Regions from separate parts of the Alkalimarinus alittae genome, predicted to be linked through region 2. Evidence: predicted binding sites of a transcription regulator. Region 2 holds the regulator's gene; the other holds the start of a gene.
The links. The regulator FNR, encoded in region 2, switches genes on or off when oxygen is low (the NO sensors DNR and NnrR bind a similar motif). The targets are predictions, from matches to a motif close to TTGATCTAGATCAA.

Region 1 (8,124 bases), 700 kb from region 2:
CGTAACGAATAAGGTCTAAAAAGCCGCCGCCGGCAAGTGCCGCTTTAATTTCATCTTCAGACTTAAGTTTATCCCAGCCACCCAGCTTAGCGCCGCGCTTACCTTTGTATTCAATATCGGTACGGCTTTCGGAAATATACTTAGTAATACCGCCTGATGTATCCAGTCTTGAAGCGTCTGCGTATGCTTTAATAGTGGCGTCATCGACTTCACCAGGCATATTTTTGACATCATCATGACAGCTTCCCCAGCAACCAGATCGATCAGCAAACTCAACATCATCACTGCCAAACATCATGGCTAGCTTAACTTGGTTTGCAGGGTCCATTTTACCACCGTCAGCAAATGGGATAGCCGCATGTGAACCTTCTGGCCAGCTAAACTTCATGTATAGGTTGTCAGCATCATAAGAGGCTTGAACCGTCACTGGAATGCTTCCTCGTTTACCAGGGATAACAGACTCTTCTAGTTTTTCACCTGTTACAATTTTTTCACCCATATCCATGGTTTCAGAGTCATGACACTCAATACAGCGATCACCTTTGGTGAATGCACGTTTACCGCCATGCTCTCGACCATGAATCCACTCAATTGAAGCCGTTCCGGGGAAGAACAGCGTGATGTCTCTGGACGGTACTGCATCCCAGTTTACACTGCTTGTAGCGCCTTCAGATTTAGGGGCTGGTGCAGTAGAACCTGACTCCGCAGCTTTTGCAGCCGCTTCTGCTTTAGCTATTTTAGCGTCTTCAGCTTTCTTAGCCGCTTCTTCTGCTTTACGAAGTTTTTCTTGTTCCGCTTCTATTGCCGCTTTTTCAGCATCTTCAATATCTTTCTGGAATAAGTGTAACGTTGCATTGGGTCTGGCCATCTCAGGGTCGGGGGCTTCTAACTCTTCGAGCTCTTCATCTGTTAATAGATGGCGCACGCTCTTGTGAGCTATACCTTTGTGACAATCGATACAAGTATTACCTTGTTGAATGGCCGCTGTGTGCTGTTTAAGTGCGCGTGGCTTTTGAGAATTTTGGTGCATAGACTCAAAATTATGGCAGTTTCGGCATTCACGAGAATCTGATTGCTTCATGCGTTTCCACTCGTTTTTCGCGAGCTCAAGACGCTTAGCATCAAATTTTTCGGGCGTATCAATGGTGCCCAATATCTTATGCAGAACTTCGTTAGATGCCTGTATTTTTCGTTGAATTTTGTGAAACCAGTCTTTAGGTACATGGCAATCAGGGCAGGTTGCACGAACACCTGAACGGTTGCTGTAGTGAACAGTTTCTTTATATTCTACGTAAACGTTCTCCTCCATTTCGTGGCATGAGATACAGAATTCTTCAGTGTTAGTCATTTCTAGAGACCAGTTAAATCCACCCCAGAAAATGACACCGATAGCCATAAATATTAGGGAGGTTCCGATTGTGGTACCTAGAATAATTTTTTTGGATAAAAGTTCCTGTAACCAGGACTTATTCTTCATTGCTTTTGCTCCACCCAGGCTGCTCAAATAGGAGAAGGTAATAGAGTGGTTGCTTATGGCAAGCTCTATTACCTTGTCTTTTACAGATTTTTAACCTGATTCTTTTTTTAACGTTATTAGCCTTTGCGTTATGGGGCTAATGCAAAAGGCTAATACGTTTATTTTATGTTGCTGTTCTTTGTGCTTGCTGTACGTCATCGATAAGTTGCATTTTATGACGTGCAGTAAAAAGAGGGCATTGTTAAATGCCCTCAATTACAACTACTAAGTTTTGTGGTTCATACGGTTGTAAACGTTGAACTTACCAGTAGGTGTAGTTAGACCTTTGATGCGAGTAATCTCTTTAAGTGTTTTCGCATCATAAACTACGATCTCACCAGTAGGGTTGCTCGCATCAGCACGGTTCCATACTGAAACCCAAACTTCTGTGCCGTCTTGGTTGAACTCCATGTGAAGTGCTGCTTTGCCTTCTTCTTCAGTTACACGGATTGTTTTAACAATCTTATGTGTATCTTTGTCGAAAACCTGAACACTTTGCTGAACTTCTGGCTCTGGGTGCTTCAACTGATCTGCCCAAACGTACTGTGAATCTGGGTGAGTTCGGATGAATACGCCTGCGCCGTCAGTTTCAACGGTGTAGCACATTTTCCACGCTTGATCAGGGTGCCCGATTGGGTCGTTGCCCCAAACAGATACTTCGCCCTTACCAAGGTGAGTGGTTGCGCCAACAGGTCCGCACTTCTTATCAGTCCAGTTAGCACCTGGTCCTGGGTGTGGAAGAGAAGCAACATCGATGATCTTCTCAAGCTTACGCTCTTTGGTATCGACAACAACCATCTGGTTAGACGCGTTTGCTGCAATCTGGAAGTAACGACCGGTTGGGTCGAAGAATCCATCGTGTAAGAACTTAGCGGTATCCATTTGGTCGATACGTAAGTTGTTAATGTCGCTGTAATCAACCTGCCACATTTGACCTAATTCTTTAATTGCAACCATCCAGGTTGGTTCATTAGGTGTGGTGTAAATTGCTGCAACACGTGCTTCGTTTACGTATTCGCCGTCAACGTTGATACCACGAGAAGAAACCACTTTTAATGGATCAAGCGTTTCTGCATCCATGATAACGAAGTGTGGTGGCCAGTAACCGCCGGCAATAACGTATTTTCCATCACCTGATACCGCGATATCACGTGCGTCATACGCCATTTTAGTTTCTGCAACCAACATCTTGTCAGGTGTCTGCCACAAATCGATCTTGTTGACTTTACCGTCACGACCGATGGTGTACCAGAAACGACCTACTTCATCTTTAGGCTTAGCATCTGTCTTATGGTGCTCAGTACCTTTGATTACGTGTACTGCATAACCGGTATCGATGTGAGACACGATTTTGTGATTATCACCATCGATGATAGCTGCTTTACCGGCATCACGTTCGATAACAACAAAAAAGTTTTTCCAGTTAAGACCGTGTAGAGGCTTTGTTGGGTAGTCTTTTGGTGCAACGTACTCTTTTGTGTACTCTTTCATCATGTCTAAAGACATTTCAGGTGGAACAGGTGGTTCCATCTGGATGTAAGTAGCCAGCATAGATATCTCTTTCTTGCTAAAGATATCGTCAAAGTTGTTCATGCCGCCTTCAGTACCGTAAGAGATGATTTTCTCTAGACGCTTTTGACCTTTTTTCAAGGTTTCTTCAGGTAAAAGGCTCTTACCTGTTGCGCCTTTACGTAAAACACCGTGACAACCAGCGCAACGCTGGAAATATAGTGTTTTTGCTGTTTCAAAGTCAGCATCGCTTAAGGTTGGGCTTTTAGCAGCTGCAGCAAATGCTCCAGTGCTTCCGGAAAGCGCTGCGGTAGTCAGGGTGACTGCTGCGGCTAGTTTTCCAAGTGTTAGAGTTTTTTTCATTGATGACGTCTCCCTTCAAGGACTAATTGTCGGAGCTAACGTTATGCCTCTAAAGGATTACAAACCTTGACCATAATCAAGAGAAATTAGGACAGTTAATTTTCGATTTACTAAATAACAAAAGATTGATCTAGATTATGGTTTTAGTAAGAACGGTATTATCTCTATATACCTCTAAATTGGTATTTTCATAAATCTATTGATAAGTAAGAGGCAGTTTATTGATTACATATACAAAAAATATTTTTTAAAAATGAGAAGGTTGACCAAAATCAAGGGTTTTACATCAGGGTGCGAGTACCTTTAGCTTGCACTCAATTGCTGACAACAATTGCTAATAACGAAGGAGAGCATCGAAATGGCTGAGCGCTTTACCAAGAGCATGGCCAGAAACATCTATTTGGGGGGTAGTACCTTCTTTATACTGTTGTTTCTAGGCCTAACGTTCGACACTATGCAAGCGATGCCGGAGCGAGATAACCGTGAAAATTTAACGGAATCTGTTGCTAACGGTAAAATGCTTTGGGAAGAAAATAACTGCCTAGGCTGTCATAGCTTATTTGGCGAAGGTGCTTACTTTGCACCAGAGCTAGGTAACGTGTACGACCGACGCGGTATGGGAAATGACGAAGCATTTGTGGGCTTTATTAAAGCCTGGATGAATGCGATGCCTACGAACGTTCCGGGTCGTCGTCAAATGCCACAATTTAACCTTAATGACCAAGAGTTAGAAGATCTGGCTGCGTTTCTTAAGTACGCAAACGGCATCAACACTAACGGTTGGCCACCTAATATAGAAGGTTAAGGAGAGCAGAATGAAATTTCAATCACAGTCGGCTGCGATGCCGTACTTCATTTTTGCCCTTGCGTTGTTTGTCGGTCAGATCGTATTTGGTCTGATTATCGGCTTACAGTATGTGGTGGGTGATTTTCTATTCCCTGAAATACCATTCAACGTAGCACGTATGGTTCACACCAACTTGCTGATTGTATGGTTATTATTCGGATTTATGGGTGCTGCTTATTATTTAGTGCCTGAAGAAGCGGAAACCGAGCTATATAGCACCAAATTAGCATGGATTCTATTCTGGGTTTTTGCAGCGGCAGGTACGCTGACTATTATTGGTTATCTTGCAGTTCCTTATGCAACGCTAGCCAAAATTACCGGTAACGATTTACTCCCAACCATGGGGCGTGAATTCCTTGAGATGCCAACGATTACCAAAATTGGTGTTGTTGTTGTCGCGTTGGGCTTCTTGTTCAACATCGGTATGACAATGCTTAAAGGTCGTAAGACGGCTATCAATATTGTATTGATGACAGGTCTTGTTGGCTTGGCTGTATTCTTCCTGTTTGCGTTCTATAACCCAATCAACCTTGCTATAGATAAGTACTTCTGGTGGTGGGTTGTTCATTTATGGGTGGAAGGTGTATGGGAATTGATCATGGGTTCTATCTTGGCCTTTGTATTGATTAAAGTCACCGGTGTGGACCGCGAAGTTATTGAGAAGTGGTTGTATATCATTATTGCGATGGCATTGATCTCGGGTATTATCGGTACTGGACACCACTATTTCTGGATTGGTCCACCTGAGTACTGGCACTACCTTGGCTCAATATTCTCAGCAATAGAGCCAATTCCGTTCTTCATGATGACTGTGTTTGCATTTAACATGGTAAGCCGTCGTCGTCGTGAGCATCCTAACCGTGCGGCTACATTATGGGCGTTAGGTTGTGCAGTAATGGCATTCTTGGGTGCAGGCGTGTGGGGCTTCTTGCACACCTTGGCGCCAGTAAACTATTACACTCACGGCACTCAGGTAACAGCTGCTCACGGGCACATGGCATTCTATGGCGCATACGTAATGATCGTTATCACTATGATCTCTTACGCAATGCCAGTAATGCGTGGACGTCCAAACGGCAACTCTCGTCAGGCTCAGACGGTAGAAATGTGGAGCTTCTGGTTGATGACTATCGCGATGGTATTCATCACGCTATTCCTAACGGCTGCAGGGATCTTGCAGATTTGGATGCAGCGTATTCCAGAATCAGGTCAGGCGCTTTCCTTTATGGCAACGCAAGATAACATTGCATTGTTCTATTGGTTACGTGAGATCTCTGGCGTAGTATTCTTTATCGGTCTATTAACCTACTTAGCCAGCTTCTTTGTGAAGGGCGATCCGGTAGAAATAGCTGAAAAATAGAATAAGATAAACTTAGGCTAACCTAAGTTTATTTGAGAAATGAAAGGGCGACAGGATAACGAAAGTTTGAACGTCGCCTTTTTGCTGTTACGGCTCGCAACTTTTATGAACTCAAGCAATATCCTTAAGGGTTGAGCTTAGACCCTGTCTTACATCAAGGATATTTTGGCGTAAAAATGACAAATTACGCATATTGATGCGATGCTCTATTTTTCGCATTATCTTATTGATGAAATTCTTCAGGAAATGTAAATGGAAGAGTATGTAGGTATTAAGTGGCATGAGTACATTACTCGAAAAGCCCGTACAGATTTTCCAGATGCAGCGGTCTATTTAAAAGAGCAGCAGTTGACGCTAAGTATTCTTTTTCGAGCATTAGGAGGAGATCCTGGGCTTAGAATTGAAGCGGCGACCCCTCGAGACTACTACACACGACGATCATTCTTGCAAAAAGTGGCCAGCTCGCGAAATCAGGTGGAGTTAGCCTGGAAAGATGGCGAAACGCTGAGACTACCAGAACGATTAGCGCTGTTTCCCGATAAAGAACTTAACCGTAAACTATATATATGGTTGAGCGCATTAGCGTCACAACAAAATAATGACTTTGAACGTTGGTTTATTGATAACCAACGGCTGACGGCTACCGTATTAGCAAAATTCTACGGCCTTCACACTATCTATCATGAATTGGCGAAAGCCTTCGTGCGTATTAGACCAAACCCCGAGCAAATGGAAGAAGTGTATGCCGTTCAAGAACGAGCGATACAGCGTGCGATTTTAGACCCTGGCAGCGAGACAGTACTACCACCGGCTAAATATGCCCCCATGCCTGTCTATTTATGGCTATACCCGTCGGGTGCTGCCAGTGCAGGGGCAGAGGCTATGATTGCTGATGATCCTGATGCTGATAGCTCGGGTAGTAAATCAGGCAAACGAAAGAGTAAGCGAAAGAAAGCTGAACGGCAGGATTCGTATGATAAAAACAGCGGGTTAATGGCTTTTCGGCTTGAGAATTTATTTTCGTGGTCAGAATTTGTACCGGTTGACCGGGCGGGTGATGATTCAAAAGAAGATGACGCAGAGAGCGTTGCTGATGACTTAGATGTGCTGAGTTTATCTCGGGATCGTAAAGCAGCATCTTCTAGCATTAAGTTTGATTTAGATTTGCCCTCAGCGGAAGGCGATGACTTGATATTGGGCGACGGTATTTTATTGCCTGAGTGGGATTATCGTAAAAATCGTTATTATGATAATCATTGCTGTCTGTTGCCTGTAATCGCAGATGATGCAAAACCCTCAGAATTACCTACGCACCTTAGCGCTAGTGCGGTTAAGTTACGCCGTCAGTTTAGTAACCTAAAGCCGGTTAGAAGTTGGTTGAATCGCCAAGTTGACGGTGAAGAAATTGATATGGATGCATGGCAGGACTTCTGCAGTATGCGCAGCCAAGGGCAGGTGAGTGGTGATCCGCGTTTATACCGTTCTTTTTCTGCCCAGGTCAGGGATCTATCCTGTTTGATGTTGGCAGATTTATCGCTTTCTACGGATACGTATATTAATAATGAGCAGCGGGTTATTGATGTTATACATGATAGCTTGCAGTTGTTTTCAGAAGCGTTATCTTCAACAGGGGATCGCTTTGCGCTTTACGGTTTTTCTTCACGCAGAAGAGATCACGTAAGGTTTAACATGATTAAAAACTTCAACGAGCGATACGGGGATATTGTAAGAGGGCGTATTCAAGCGCTCAAACCCGGCTATTATACTCGGATGGGTGCCGCTATACGGCAGGCTACAAAAGTATTGTCGGCAGAGAAAAGTCATCAGCGCGTACTGCTTATTTTGACGGACGGTAAACCTAATGACCTTGACTGTTATGAAGGGCGTTATGGCATAGAAGATACCCGCATGGCGATCATTGAGGCTAAACGTATTGGCTTACAGCCATTTTGTGTCACTATTGATGACGAGGCGGATGAGTATTTGCCTTATATTTTTGGTAATAATGCATTTGTCGTCATAAAAGATCCGCAGCAGCTGCCTAATGAACTGCCGCGACTATATGTGAATTTGACTCAATAACTATTGAGCCACATTGATAAGTTAAAAGAGGAAAGTGCTTTGAATAATTCTACTGTGATGCAAAAACGCTTACCTGGGGATTTAGCTATATGGATTTTTATTCTAGCTGAATTGACTGTATTTGCAGCGCTATTTATTTCTTTCTCGGTTTCGAAGTCTATGAACCTTGAGATGTTTGCAGAAGGGCAGGCGACGCTTCATCCGATGATGGGGCTTATTAATACATTGTCGCTGATCACGAGTAGTTTCTTTGTGGCAAAGGCTGTTTTTTTAGCGGCTGAAGGGCAGTTAGCCAAATCGGCTCAGTGGATATGGATGGGTATAGCGGTTGCTGCCATCTATGTTGTTACCAAGTTCATGGAATACCAAAGCTTAATGGCGCTGGGCTATAACTTGAGAACTAACACATTTTATACCCTTTACTTCTTTATTACGTTTTTCCACTTT
Region 2 (8,124 bases):
GCTAATTTATCGCGTTATTGCTCGGCTGGCGGGAGAAGCAAAGCCACTTGACGTGGTTACTCTGTCTGAAGAGTTAGAAAAACTTGGCGAATTACAGAATGCCGGTGGTCTATCATATTTAGGAGACTTAGCCAAGAATACGCCCAGTGCGTCTAACATCAGAGCGTATGCTGAAATTGTCAGTGAGCGTTCTATTATTAGAAAACTCATCACTGCCTCAGGTGAAATTACCGATTCGGCCTTTAACACCCAAGGCCGAACAAGTGCGGAATTACTGGACGAAGCTGAGCGTAAAGTATTTCAGATTTCGGAGTCTAGAGCATCAGAAGGTGGGCCGCAGAACGTTAACCCAATCCTTACTCAGACACTTGAGCGGATTGATGAGTTATTTAACACCGATGACCCGCTAACAGGCACAACGACTGGCTTTAGGGATCTAGACGCAAATACTGGAGGGCTGCAGCCGTCAGACTTGGTGATTGTCGCCGCCAGGCCGTCGATGGGTAAAACTGCATTTGCCATGAACTTGGTTGAAAATGCCCTATTAGGGGCCGGTAAGCCTGTACTGGTATTTAGCATGGAGATGCCGTCCGACGCCATCGTTATGCGTATGTTGTCGTCTATGGGGCGTATCCATCAAGGACGTGTAAGAAGTGGTAAGCTGGAAGAAGATGATTGGCCTCGTTTAACCTCGGCAGTGAGTTTATTAAAAGATAAGCCGTTGTATATCGATGATACAGCAGGGTTAAGCCCAACTGAGGTTCGTTCGAGAGCGCGTAGAATTGCGCGTGAAACAAAACAAGAGTTTGGCTTAATTATGATCGATTACCTGCAGTTAATGCAGGTGCCGGGTAATAGTGAAGGCCGTACCTCTGAAATATCTGAAATATCTCGGTCTTTAAAAGCCTTAGCAAAAGAACTTAAATGCCCTGTTGTTGCGCTATCTCAGCTTAACCGAAGTTTGGAGCAGCGGCCGAATAAGCGCCCGATCAACTCAGACTTGCGTGAGTCGGGTGCGATCGAGCAGGATGCCGATATCATCATGTTTATCTATCGAGATGATTACTATAACGAAGATAGCCCTGATAAGGGGATAGCAGAGATTATTATTGGTAAGCAGCGAAACGGGCCTACTGGCACGATTAAGCTAGGCTTTCAGGGACAATTTACCAAGTTTGAAGATTTGGCTCACGTTGATTACGGTGATGAGTTTTAATGACCAGACCGATCGTTGCAACTATAGATTTGCAAGCATTTAAGGCAAATTATGCGTTAGCAAAAAAATTTGCAGGTGATGCCTTGTGCGTAGCGGTTATTAAGGCGAATGGCTATGGGCATGGTATTTGTGAAGTTGCAAAAGCGTTACCTGACTCGACGCTCGCCGTCGCCTGTGTCGATGAAGCTATGCTGTTACGCAACGAAGGCATTGATAACCCTGTAGTGGTTCTTGAAGGGGCTTTCACGGGTGAAGAACTAGCGTTTGCTGCTGCACATAAGTTGCAGTTAATTGTTCATGCTGATTATCAAATTGAGCAATTAGCTCAATTCCAACATAAAGATGCTGTGATTGATGTTTGGCTTAAACTTAATACTGGCATGAATCGCTTGGGGTTTTCTCCGGCTATTTCAGTTGATGTATTAACTAAACTTAAAGCGCTTACTTCGGTTCACGTAGTGGGTGTGATGACTCATTTTTCATCTGCTGACGAAATTGATAAGGCAGTGACGGAACAGCAATTAGCGCTGTTCCGCTCAGCCGTTCATGAAATGGGGGTTGCAGCAGATGGGTTACTGTTAACGGCTGCAAATTCAGCCGCGTTGATAGAGCATAAAGCAACCCGCCTCGACTGCGTGAGGCCTGGTGTGATGTTGTATGGGTCTTCCCCTTTAGATCACTTATCATCAGAGGCAATGGGCTTAAAGGCTGTTATGTCGCTGCAGTCGCGTATTATGGCGATACATGAGATCGAGGCTGGTGATTGTGTCGGTTATGCCGGCACGTGGCGAGCAAGCCGTACAACCAAAATCGGTACAATTGCAGCTGGCTACGGCGATGGATATCCTCGTCACGCTGAGACAGGTACACCTGTTTGGATAGGCGACAGGGTAGTGCCATTAATTGGCCGTGTCTCGATGGATATGTTGAGTGTTGATCTTAGTTACCATCCAGAAGTAAACGTAGGTGATGAAGTTGAGTTATGGGGAAAAAATATCTCAGTCGATGAAGTTGCCAAATCTGCTGGAACGATTAGTTATGAGCTGTTAACAGGGGTAACCGCTAGGGTACCTCGAAGATACGTTTCTTAAGCGCTGCTGTAAGTAAAGTGGCGCTTCAACGAAAGACAGTTGCAGTAAGTCAATTATCCTCCTTATATTTTCATATACACTGATACCTTCTAATTTATTTCGATTACTTGGATAACCTAATGATTAGTTGGAAAGCGCTTATTGTCGGGCTGATAGTGACGATTTTGGTCGGTCTATTTGGTCAGGCTCTTTATGTCTTGCTCGCATCATATATTGGCATGGCCGCGAGTGATTACGTCTTTTTTTCAACCTATAAGCAAGAAATTTGGTTTGTATTTGCCGTATTAGTTTATTGCTTAACGATGGCGTTTGGTGGTCTATTGACGGGTACGATGGCCTCTCATTATAAGGTAACGCATGCTTCCGTTGTTGGTTTTCTTGCCGGAATAGCCTCCATCATGTCTTCTGCAGAACGGGGTGATATTACCTTCATGGCTGTTGTGATGGTTTTTCTTGGGTGCTTATTTGCCTGTTTTGGCGGAGTGTTTGCCCGTCGAGTATCTGAGCAGTATGAAGAAGATGTAGAGAATTAAAGGTATAACTAGCTAGGCTTAGGTTCACTTATTATTATGGAGTATATCTGAAATGAAATCAGTACTCATTAAGCCAGTAAAATGATATTTCATAATTTATTGCTTAAAGTGGGTGATTTTAGGGGTGAAAAACTACCATAAAGTGATATAAATCAATATTTGATTTTATACTAATAAGTAGGTATTATTCTTGTAGTTAATTAACGTCTAAACATAAAAAAAGAGGCATAAAGCCTCTTTTTTTAGCATGATTGTATTATTTTGGGTTTATGCATTTACTGTGGTTTTTTACGATATCGACTAAAGCGTCAATATCTTCTAGCACCACTTCACGACCCTGAACAGATATCAGGCCGCTTTTTTGAAAGCGAGTAAAAACACGGCTAACGGTTTCAACAGCAAGGCCTAAGTAGTTACCAATGTCGTTTCTTGGCATGGGAAGTCTAAAGCTTGTGCCTGAAAGTTTACGTAATTTAAATCGGCTAGAAAGGCTTAGCAGTAATGATGCAATTCGCTCTTCTGCGGTATTTTTACTAAGTAACATTGTAAGCTGTCGGCTGCCTTGAATTTCTTTGCTCATTAATGAGAAAAAGTGATGTTGAAGGGTTGGTATTTTTGAGGCCAATGTTTCAAGTTGACTAAACGGAATCTCGCACACACTGGCCCTTTCAAGCGCTTTAGCAGAGCAGCTGTATGAATCTGTGTTGGTGCTATCGAGGCCAATAATTTCCCCTGGTAAATAAAAGCCTGTGACTTGTTCTTCACCGTCTTCTGTGACTGAATAAGTTTTAATTGCGCCGCTACGGACAGCGAATAAAGACTTAAAGGGGGAGTGTTCTTTAAATATATGATCACCACGATTGATGGTCTTTCCTTGCTTTATCAGGTCTTCAAGGCGATCAATTTCATCTTTGTTGACAGCAATTGGGATGCACAAATTGCTCAGACTGCACTGTAAGCAGGATTGATTAATTCCTGTAGTGGGCTGTGGGTCTATTGCTGCGATTTTTTCGCTCATCTCGCTCTACTCAGTTAATAGCTTGTATATCAGCAGAATATTTATGTTATTTATTACTTAGTTTATATGATTCTAACATATAAAAAAATAGGGGTAGGGAGAAGGGGGTAAAAGTAGGTAGTAATATAATCATTCAATACTTTGGTCTAATGTAGCCTCCGTAACTAAAGGGCAGTTGATTATTTATTATGCGTTGATAATATTGGTCGAGTTGGTCTACGTTGTGTATAAATGCGTTTTCTATCAAGCTAGTAGCACCTAAACCAATACCGATTAAGTCGCCTGATATACCTTTAGAGACAGACGTGTCCTTTGAAAACTTAACATGATTAAGTTTGTTGAAGTTACTTTGAATCAGTCTTTCTTCAAATCTTTGATGACAATTACATTGAGTAGACTCATCTACTTCTACGCCAGATAGAACAGAAAGGCGCTCATCTTCGTCTATTACATAAATAGTGTCAGGATTAATAGCGATTAGGCCTTCAAGCTTTTCGCTCAGCTTGGCGCATGACTCGTGTTTTTTGGTCAGGAAACGAACGTTGACAGTTTTAAAGTCATATTGTTTGAATATCTTTACCTGCTCTGCCAAAAACTCAAAATCAATTGGGTCTTGATCTCTATTTTGTGTGCCAAGGCAAATATGATTAAATCCAAGGCCTTTTATAAGGGCAATAATGGCATCATCAGCAGGGACTTTATCGAGCTCTATAACAAAGGTCCCTCTGCTTTCGTCTTGTAGGTTGAAGGCTTTGTTGAGGGAGTACATAATCTCTGTCATTTCAGCCGGCGTTAATAATTGTGCTATGTCGCCCTGCCAATGAATATAGTTAATGCTGCGATCTTTTGGGATCAGAGCACTAACGAGATGGATCTCTTTAAGAAGGTAGTCAATATAATTTCTGACGGCTGTACTACTTAAATGGCCTGCTTTTGGGGTTGGATAGCTACATAAGGTGTTTTGTAGCGGCATTGATATGCACAACGCAAGTTCAGAATTGGTTTTGTTGCTGTTGGTTATGATGTCGGTGTAATTCTTTAAACTAAACTCTCTATCTTCTACAAACAAGCCAGGCTTATCCGGCGAGTCATATCGGAAGCTGTTAGTGCAAAATAGCCAGTCTTTGTGAGAGAGAATTTGTTCCATAGTTCGACTTGTTGGGTATGAGTTAACCCCAATAACATCCTGTATTGTTCTATGATTTGCCTTTATGGGAGTGATTTTCTCAAACGGAGAGCCCATTACGTTTCCTAAATTAAATCATGGTCTGAGACAAGCCTGACTCACAAACCGTTATTATAGAGTGATTAGTCTACTCAATGAGTGATTGGGGGTGTTGATTTGTATCAATAGACCTAGGTGTTGATGAAAATTTATGACAAAGTTTTTTTAGCTATATGTTGGGGGCTTAATAATGAGGAGGGGGGGATATAAGAGCCTTTCTGCGCTAAGCAGCATATTGCGTCGCACAAGAGGTTCAGCTTAACCTTTTTGATAGTATTCAAAAAGTCAGGCGTTAAGGCTTAGTGGCCGCCAATGAAAAGTTCGAAAGCGCCTGACTGATTTTATCGATGACTTTTTCGCAATTTTTAATGCTGTGGCGCTGAGCGATATAAATAGGATCGTTATAAGAAAACCAAACTACCCCTTGTTCATCTTCCCATATCAATGCCTTCTGTGGCATATCGATAGCGATACTCTGTCCGCACTGCATCAGCGGTGTGCCAACCTTTGGGTTGCCAAAAATAACTAACTCAGTAGGGCGTAATGCCTCGCCTACCTTTGCTGCGCCTTCTGCATGGTTAATTCTAGCAAAGATGTTCATGCCCTTTTTGTCTAGCGTGCTAATAAGCCTATCCGTTGTGGTTTTAGCGTCATGGTTGCTTTTGATGCTTATAAGGCCGTTCTGGGAGACGGTAGTGCTTGGTGACACATCTGCTAATACTGATGATGAAATCACTACTGTTGTTGCTAAACAAAGCACAATAGATCGCATAGGGAGCCCTTGAAGGTGGTTTGGGTGATGAATAAGAGTGTTTTTATAGTTCTATTTAGCTGTTTCGTCAAAGAATCTTCACTTTTCTGAGTATTGTCTATACTTATTTATAGTTTCAGAGCGTGCGGCTTTGATCATTATTCTTATCCATTAGCACTTATTAAAAACGTTAGCGGTTTATTGCTAGGCGGTTATTCATTCTTAAGTGTGTTTAGCTAAGGGTTGATGGGGATGAATCGCCTAAGCGTTTTGCTTAAATATAAAGGAGTAGGGTAATAAATGAGTGCCTCGACCACTAAAAAAAGCAATAAGAAAGACACCGAAAAAAACCCAGATATGATGGATCCTCAAGCTCAATTAAGAGAGATTCAGCAGTTGCTGTTTGGGCAGCAAGTGGCAGAAGTTCGACAAACCATTGAGACATTGAGTCGTCATAATGATCAGCGGTTTACAGAAATGGATCGGCAGATAAGCCAGTCAATTAAAGAGCTTAAAACTTACTTGAGCAATAAACTGGACGACTTGTCTTCACATGTTACTCAGTTAAATGAAGACGCTCAAAGCCGAGATGCATTGCTTGAGGGTGAGGTTACTTCGCTACAGCAAGAGCTTGATTCATTCCAAAAGCAAACGTTAGCGGCTCAAGATTCATTAGAGTCACAACTGTTTGCTGAAGCTGAAAAGTTAGCTGCGGATATGGAAGGCAAATATAAAGACGTTCTTGAAAAGTTAGGTAATGCATCGGGCGATTTATCTGATCGTAAAACAGATAGAAAGACTTTAGCTGAACTGCTCGTAAATATGGCAAATAGTCTGGAAAGTGAATCCAGCTAATATGTCACAACGTGAAGGAAACAGCTCTATTGAAGAGATAGATAAAGGTAATGGGCATATTGAGTCCGACAATGATTATCTAAGACTTCGAAAATTGTTATTAGGTGATGATTACTCATCAGCACTGCAGCGCTATGTTTCGAAAGAAGAAGAATTACAGCGTGTATCTGAAGTATTGCCTGAGGCGATTAAACTCACGACGCAGGCTGAATTGTGTGATGCTTTGTCGCCGGTTGTCGATCAGGCTATTGAAAAGTCGATAGAGCAAAATCCGACCCGTATTACACATGTTCTATTCCCCATTATGGGGCCTTCGATTAGGAAAGCGGTAGCATCAGCGTTAGCTGAAATGGTTCAGTCTCTCAATAACTTGCTTGAAAAAAGTTTAACGCTTGGATCGTTAAATTGGCGTGTGCGGGCATGGCGTGCGGGTATGCCATATGCTCAGTATGTTTTATTACAGACAACGCAGTATCGTGTTGAGCAGGTGTTATTAGTTCACCGAGAAACGGGGTTATTGTTAAATTCAGTGGCAGCTCCAGAAGTAGAGATTCAAGATCCTGAACTGGTTTCTAGTATGTTGACGGCTATTGGAGACTTTGTTTCTGACTCCTTTTCTGCAGGCGACGAGACCCTGGAACGGGTTCGTTTAGGCGATTTTGAGATACACCTTAATGTAGGGCCGCATGCTATTTTAGCACTGGCGGTAAGGGGTTCTGCATCCGATGAACTAACGTTAAAAGCCAATACGACCATCGAAACCATTCATGCTCAGTTTAGTCATCAATTGAGTCATTTTGAGGGTGATAGAGCACCATTTGATGAAACAACCCCGGCTTTATCTGAATGCCTACTGTCACAAAAGGTTCAAGCAAGGGAAAAGCGTAAACCTTGGATGGCCATCATCTTGATAGGTTGTGCGATTGTTTATGGTGTTATTTCTAGCGTTAAACTCTGGCAGATTGAACGACAATATTCAGTGCTAGAGCATCTAATTAACAATGAACCCGGCTATATCGTGCTATCAGCCGAACCAAAAGAAAGTGTTCTTCATGTTAAAGTTATACGCAGCCCAGATTCTCGGCAGGCCGGTATTGTTACTGTTGATCTATTAAATCAGCTCGAAAAAGAGAGTCGGGCTGATTGGTTAAGTAGCAAAATGGTCGACCTTCAGGTGAGTGATACTGTTGTGCATATGGGGCCTATGCCCGTTATAGAGCCGGTAAAATTGGACGTGGTCCAAGAGAGTCTAAGTGATTTGGATGAGTTTAAATTGTTAGTAGAGCAGGTCCGTAATACTGTTTTTTATTTTGAGCCCAATCAATCAATATTGTCGGGCGATGAGTTGCTAAAAATTCCCAAGGTTGTGAAAACCATTAACAGTTTAGAGACAAAAGCGGCTGACATGGGTGTACCGGACTTACAAATTCTAGTG

Region 1: a site for FNR is predicted at 3,651-3,664, ahead of NKI27_RS07190 (nitrite reductase). Genes of this name have one in related genera too.

The regions. Positions count from the first base shown of each region.
Region 1 covers NZ_CP100390.1:1,585,402-1,593,525, forward strand. The annotation lists gene NKI27_RS07185 (ethylbenzene dehydrogenase-related protein) at 1-868, opposite strand, end outside; partial or broken gene NKI27_RS19325 (NapC/NirT family cytochrome c) at 932-1,477, opposite strand; gene NKI27_RS07190 (nitrite reductase) at 1,742-3,388, opposite strand; gene NKI27_RS07195 (c-type cytochrome) at 3,747-4,193, shown strand; gene NKI27_RS07200 (cbb3-type cytochrome c oxidase subunit I) at 4,204-5,595, shown strand; gene NKI27_RS07205 (nitric oxide reductase activation protein NorD) at 5,848-7,677, shown strand; gene NKI27_RS07210 (cytochrome c oxidase subunit 3 family protein) at 7,717-8,124, shown strand, end outside.
Region 2 covers NZ_CP100390.1:884,079-892,202, forward strand. The annotation lists gene dnaB (replicative DNA helicase) at 1-1,216, shown strand, start outside; gene alr (alanine racemase) at 1,216-2,307, shown strand; gene NKI27_RS03895 (hypothetical protein) at 2,427-2,840, shown strand; gene fnr (fumarate/nitrate reduction transcriptional regulator Fnr) at 3,097-3,858, opposite strand; gene NKI27_RS03905 (hypothetical protein) at 3,992-5,101, opposite strand; gene NKI27_RS03910 (DUF302 domain-containing protein) at 5,376-5,855, opposite strand; gene NKI27_RS03915 (hypothetical protein) at 6,135-6,689, shown strand; gene NKI27_RS03920 (OmpA family protein) at 6,691-8,124, shown strand, end outside.